Regions from separate parts of the Cohnella sp. genome, predicted to be linked through region 2. Evidence: a T-box and tRNA genes for the amino acid it is inferred to sense, from the RefSeq annotation. Region 2 holds a T-box; the other holds one or more tRNA genes.
What was found. A T-box is a leader RNA that pairs with one kind of tRNA and senses whether it is charged. The one in region 2 lies ahead of leuS (leucine--tRNA ligase), so its partner is inferred to be a tRNA-Leu.
Positions count from the first base shown of each region.

Region 1: it encodes a tRNA-Leu, which carries the amino acid that the T-box ahead of leuS (leucine--tRNA ligase) is inferred to sense. The anticodon was not compared.

Region 1 is NZ_JBEPYQ010000047.1:25,814-29,218, reverse strand. It holds gene ACESLM_RS16330 (xanthine phosphoribosyltransferase) at 33-605, shown strand; gene ACESLM_RS16325 (hypothetical protein) at 689-1,024, shown strand; gene ACESLM_RS16320 (hypothetical protein) at 1,112-1,327, shown strand; gene ACESLM_RS16315 (carboxymuconolactone decarboxylase family protein) at 1,410-1,808, shown strand; tRNA gene ACESLM_RS16310 (tRNA-Leu) at 1,966-2,053, shown strand; gene ACESLM_RS16305 (hypothetical protein) at 2,304-2,546, shown strand; gene ACESLM_RS16300 (GerAB/ArcD/ProY family transporter) at 2,942-3,405, opposite strand, start outside.
Region 2 is NZ_JBEPYQ010000041.1:17,337-20,741, reverse strand. It holds gene leuS (leucine--tRNA ligase) at 1-1,415, opposite strand, end outside; T-box leader at 1,469-1,716, opposite strand; gene ACESLM_RS15020 (TetR/AcrR family transcriptional regulator) at 1,785-2,408, opposite strand; gene ACESLM_RS15015 (MMPL family transporter) at 2,562-3,405, shown strand, end outside.

The DNA.
Region 1 (3,405 bases), on a different contig from region 2:
AACGGAAAAGACAACGGGTGGTGGGGAAGACGATGGATATTCTCAAGGAAAGAATTTTGAAGGAAGCAAGCGTCATAAATGCAGGGGTGTTGAAGTTGGATTCTCTGCTTAACCATAGCGTCGATCCGCAATTGACGATGGAGATGGGCAAGGAATTCGCCTCCAGGTTCGCCGGCGAACCGATTACGAAAGTGATAACGGTGGAATCCTCCGGCATTCCCGTCGCGTTCGCGACCGCGCTTCAGCTCGGCGTGCCGCTCGTGTTCGCGCGCAGGAAGAAGACGCTGCTCGGGGAGCCCGACGCCTACTGCGAGCGAGTTCCTTCGTTCACGAAAGGTATCGTCACAGATCTGATCGTATCCCGTCACCTGCTGAGCAAGGAAGACTCGGTTCTTTTTATCGACGATATTATCGCCAACGGCGACGCGGCGCGCGGATTGATTAAAATTATCGAACAATCCGGAGCGAAGCTGAACGGAATCGGCATCGTGCTGGAGAAATCGTTCCAAGCGGGCGGCAAGGCGCTGCGGGAACTCGGATTCCGCGTGGAGACGCTTGTGAGAATCCAATCCCTCGAGGACAATACGATTACGTTCGAAGATTAGCAAATCGGGCGGCATCCGTCCTTCCGATCTTAGCTGCAATAACGTATAATAGGATTATTCTGCAGATGGGGAGGCGAACTGCAATGGTCAACTCGAATCAAGTCAATTTGCCGGTCGACTTCTTCCTGAACAAGTTGGAAGAGGCTAAAACTCATTTCGAGCGCGCGCTCGATTGCAAGCATACAGAGTTCGACGACCTGTACCCTTACATGATCGAACATCCGCAATTTTTTTGGTACAAACGGTATGTCGCGTGGTCGGAATTGCTCACGATCGTGAAGCTGTGCGAGGAACTGGAGCTTCCGTGGACGGAAAGCTTCGCGCCCCACCAGGCGGAATACGTGCAGGGAAGAGTTATGTCCAGTAAAGTGCTCGACTATTGGTACGAAACGAACGATTCGAAAGAACACGTCGGGTAACGCAAGCCGGCGATCATACCGGGAAACCCGCTCGACGCCTCGTCCTGCGGGTTTTTCTGCGTGAGAGGGAAAAGGAGGTTAAATACGATGTTGAACGATGAACAGTTGGACAAGCTGCGCGTGGAAGGGACGAAGATCCGCCTTGTCCGCGACGCGCTGGAGCAGAACGATGTCGTAGGCATCGTCGTCGCCTGGGACGACGAATACGTGCTGATCCGGAGGCCGAATCGGAGAGTCGTCAAAGCGAAGCGCAATTACCAGATCCAGCTCGCGAGCGAGGAACGCAAGTGGTCGATTGAATGAAGTCTGCCGTCCGGAGGAATGCTGAGAAGCAGTGGCGAGCTTTCGCTGCCGCGGAACGAATTCCGAAAACGGAGGGGTCAGCATGAACACAACGGTTCAACGGTTCGAGGACGGAGCGCTGGACGCCAGAACGAAGCAATTGATCGGCCTGGGCGCCGCGCTCTTCGCCAACAACGAAGCCCATACATACTTTTACGCGCAGGAAGCGAAGGCGCTGGGCGCGAGCGACGAGCAGCTTATGGAGACCGTTCAGGTCGCCGCCGCAGCCGCGAGAGGGCAGGTATTAGCGAACGGTACGTCGTGGGTGCAGAACGCGCTGCGAGACGCGGAAGTCGGAGCGTCCCCGCTGCCGGACGAAATCTCGCATGCGGATTCCGACCCGCTGAGACATCTTCAATTCAACGCGTTCGAGGATACGGAGTTCGGTCAGGACGACGAGTTGCCCGAGCTTCCGGAAGCCAACGTATCTCCTTCGTTCTGAACGAGGATAGCAATATTAACTGAAAATTAGAACTTTGTTAAGTCGGCTTGACTTCGGTCGGAAATCTATGCTATTTTAATATACGTGATTTCGACAAGCGACTGTTACTTCAAGCCTCACCGGCGAAGACGATCATGCGCGAAGCTCACAACATTATGCGGTCGTGGCGGAATTGGCAGACGCGCACGGTTCAGGTCCGTGTGGGCTAACCCCCCGTGGAGGTTCGAGTCCTCTCGACCGCACCATACCTTACAAAACAAACTCTTCTTCGGAAGGGTTTTTTATTTTTGCGTTATACAGCACCGTAATGATAGTTGAATCGAAGAAGGTCATGGCTGAAAACGGTGAACTTATTGGTAAGAGATCATCGAAAAAAGGATCACCAAAACGCGAACCATCGTCACCGTCACTATACACGATAAGCCAGTTGGGAATGGTTTGCTTCTGTCCCAATGTGTTATAATTGCTTCATAACTCCGTAGGGGAGGCATACGTATGAAGCTTCTCAAACTCAACAACGAAGAACTGTCCAACGCCATCACAAGTGGCGACACTTATATCCAGGTCGGAAGCCGCAAGTTTATGTTGTTTGAAATTGATGAAATAAGTCAGTCAGGGAACTATGAAGTCACGGATCCTGAAGAAGAAATGTTGTTGCTGGATGCCATGAATGCGGATAATCCGTCTCTTTCCAAGCAGGAAGTGCTGGAACAGCTAGCGCGGCGCAGTCGGAAATGATGATTATTTGGAAGCAGACAGCGTTACAATCCCTTATCAGGCTGGATGTTTGGCGGGAGGAAAATGGTTGGTCTGCGATCGCTGAGCATTTGGTGGAAATCATCGAGTCAATATAACCAGGATGTGATCGAAATTTTCTTGATCCGTCATCCTTATCAAAAGTCATTGCTGTAAAATCGATGGGCTAGTGCTGCTATAACGAATCAGCGAAGAAGGTTGAGTTCGTTGCCGCAAAGAAGTTACAGATCGACGGCGTTTGGTATGTGACGATCAGATCCTATTCCACAGCGTGTACTTCGTGGCAGTCAGTTTGGACGGCTACACAGATATCGGTAGCGTTGACGCGGACTATGTTGAGGATGTTCGTCTCATGGTCAATATGCCATCGTCCAAGGCTAAGCTTTTCGAGCCTGCTTGATTTTTCCGACGGCGAGCAGCAGAAGAGGCAACCCGATCATATTGACGGGCAGCGCGACCGGCACCCAGTAATTAAGCAGGTAATTCGAGGTCGCTTCCGAAACGTTCTGCGGGATAAGCGCGAACCCCAACACGACCGGAGCGATATACCAGATCAAACTTCGCCATTTTTTGATTCCCAGAAATTCGGCCGTTCCGTAGGCCATGATGAACATATAGATGGCCAATTTGATGAACACGCTCGCAACCCAGATGACGATGGTAAAGGGGTCGAGATTTTCGATGAAGCCGAACAGCGAGATCTTGCGGGTCATCTCGAAAAAAGGATACCACAGTTTTGTAGACAGGCTGGGGCCGATCGTCGCGATGGTCATCGTCATCGCGATCAACGCGGCGAACGAAGCGATCCCGACGGCCCAGTACGCGTAGGGAGCCCCTTTGC
Region 2 (3,405 bases):
GCAAGCGGAGACTCGCCCGTTCCGGAAGGCTGGATCGCGTCCACGTCCGGCAGCAGCAAAGGCAGCTCCTCTTCCGGAATCGTGTCCATCGTGCCGTCCTCGTAGTGCAGCACCGGAATCGGCTCGCCCCAGTAACGCTGACGGCTGAACAGCCAGTCGCGCAGGCGGTACGTCACCTTGCCTTTGCCCTTGCCTTCCTTCTCCAGATGCGCGATCATCGCCTGGATCGCGTCGGCCGTTCCCAATCCGTTCAGGAACTCCGAATGGACCAGCTTGCCGTCGCCGGAATACGCCGCTTCCTCGACGTTGCCGCCGGCGACGACTTCCACGATCGGCAGGCCGAACTTCTTCGCGAACTCCCAGTCCCGCTCGTCGTGGCCCGGCACGGCCATGATTGCGCCCGTGCCGTAGCCGCCGAGCACGTAGTCGGCGATCCAGATCGGCACCTTGGCGCCGTTCACCGGATTAATCGCGTAAGCGCCCGTGAATACCCCGCTCTTGTCTTTGGCCAGATCCGTCCGCTCCAAATCGCTCTTGCGCGCCGCTTGCTCGACGTAAGCTTCGACGGCAGCTTTCTGGCCGGCGGTTGTAATCGAGCCGACCAGCTCATGCTCGGGAGCGAGCACGCAGTACGTCGCGCCGAACAGCGTGTCCGGGCGCGTCGTGAACACGGTCAACGCAGCGTCGCGGCCGTCGATGGCGAACGTCACTTCCGCGCCGGTCGACTTGCCGATCCAGTTGCGCTGCATATCCTTGATGCTCTCCGACCAGTCGAGCTCCTCCAGGTCCTCCAGCAATCTTTCCGCGTACTCGGTAATCTTCAGCATCCATTGGCGCATCGGCTTGCGGATAACCGGGTGTCCTCCGCGCTCGCTCAATCCGTCGATAACCTCTTCGTTGGCCAGAACCGTGCCGAGCGCCGGACACCAGTTCACCGGAACTTCCGCTACGTAGGCGAGCCCTTTTTTGTACAACTGGATAAAAATCCACTGCGTCCACTTGTAGTAGTCCGGGTCCGTCGTGCTGAACTCCCGGTCCCAGTCGTACGAGAAGCCCAGTGACTTGATCTGGCGGCGGAAGTTGTCAATGTTCTCGAACGTGATTTCGCGCGGATGGCGTCCCGTCTGCAGCGCGTACTGCTCAGCCGGCAGGCCGAACGCGTCCCAGCCCATCGGATGCAGCACGTTGAAGCCTTTCATTCTCTTGTAGCGGCTGACGATGTCGGTCGCCGTATATCCTTCGGGATGGCCGACGTGAAGCCCCGCTCCCGAAGGATACGGGAACATGTCGAGCGCGTAGAACTTCGGCTTGCCCGCGTCCTCCGTCGTCTTGAACGTCTTGTTCTCATCCCAATGTTTCTGCCATTTCGGTTCGATCTTCAGCGGCTGATAGCCTTGACCCTGTTCCTGTGCCATGTCGTTTAACTCCCTTGTCAGTAAATAAAAAAGCTCCCGCCCCCAGCGTTGTCGCTAGGGACGAGAGCGTCATCTCCCGTGGTACCACCCTAGTTGACGGCATCCTGCTTGGATGTCCGCCCACTCAGCCTCGTAACGAGAGGTAACGCCTTGCCTACCCGTCTTCGTCCGCTCGGCGCATCGAAAACGTTCGGCTCGGAGGCTCCAAGGCGAGTTCGTCGCATTCGTCAACCGGCTCGCACCAACCGCCGGCTCTCTGAAATAACGTCTTGCGAGTACTGTTCCTTATCACAGCCAAAGTATGCCATGATTATAGCCAATTCGCGCGATTCGTGTCAAGCCGCCGCCAGGAGACGGAGAAAGCTCCATTCATTTGCCTCCCGCTCCGTTCAAAAACAAATCCACGACGGACGCTGCCAGCCGCTCGGGAGCAAACTCCTCTTCGCCGATCCGCTCCCGGCTGCCGATCATCAGGAGCGCGGAGAAGGCATGGGACAACAGCATCGGATGCCCCGGCGGAATCTCCCCGCTCTCCATCGCCCTGGCGAATTCGGCCGCCAGCACCTCGTGAATGCGATGCTCCGCCCGGCGGATTTCGGCGCGCTGCTCCTCGCTCAGCGAAGGCAGCGCCTCCCGCATCAAGCTCTCGAACTCGACGTGGGCCTGCGACTTCGTCATTTTGGACAGGGCGATCTGCGCAAGACGTTCGCGCAAGCTTCCGTTCTCCCCGATGATCCGCTCGGTGACAGCGCTGATCCGCAGCATCATTTCCGTTACGGAAGCCGTGAACAGAATCGACTTGTTGGCGAAATAATAGTACACGGACGCCTTGGTGACCCCGGCGCGCTCCGCGATCATATTGATCGAGACCGGTTCGTAGCCCAGCTCCATAAAGAGGACCGACGCGGTCAGCAGCACCTTGTCCCTCATCGACGGACGGTTCGGTCCGCTCTTCGGTCTTCCGGGGGCGCGCTTGGAACGGGATGCGTTCATCGCTTTCCCCTCCTTCGTTCGAAATTTCGTCGTTGCATAATTAACCTTCCGGTATATATAATTAATTTGAGATCCAAACCCATTATATCCGAAAATGGCAATTCGATCAGCTTTCCTGAGGATCTCGTATCGAACGAAGGAGGATTACCCGCAATGAGCGACAAAGGATACCGCTTCGGAAACTGGGTTTCCGGCAAGCGAAGCAAGTGGATTACGCTCCTGGTCTGGATTGCCGCGGCCGGCCTGCTGAGCGCGCTGCTCCCGTCGGTGAACAGCCAGGAAATCAACAACGCTCCCAATCTGGATACCGGCAAGCCTTCCGTGCAGGCGGATGCCGTCGCCGCCAGGGAATTCCCCGGCGGGTCGGACATTCCGGCGCTTGTCGTCCTGCGCAAGGGAGCGGGACTCGCCGAATCCGACCTGGAGGACGTCCGCAAGCTGACGGAGAAGCTGAGCGCTTCCCCCGTCCCGTACCAGACGTCCGTCCCGCCTCTGCACGCGCTGCCGCCCCAGGCGCTGCTGGGCCAGCTGTCCGATGACGGCAGCACTCTGGTCGTGCCCGTCCTGTTTGACAAGCAGGCGGACGCGGAACGGCTGAAGGAGGGAACCGGCGAGCTGAAGCGGGTGCTGACCGACATCGTCGGGTACGATCCTTTCGCCGAGTCCCGCGATTCCCAAGACAAGCTGAGCGCGCGCGTCACCGGCCCCGTCGGCATTCTGATCGACGCGACGGGCCTGTTCCAGAACGCCGACGTCAGCCTCCTCATCGGAACCGTTCTGCTCGTGCTCGTCCTGCTGCTGCTCATATATCGTTCCCCGATTCTCGCGCTCCTGCCTCTCGTTGCGGTGGGCTTCGCTTACGGAGTCATCAGCCCGCTTCTCGGCTGGATGGCGAGCGAAGGATGGATCGTCGTGGACGGCCAGGCGATCTCGATTATGACCGTTCTCCTGTTCGGGGCGGGAACGGACTACTGCCTGTTCCTCATTTCCAGATTCC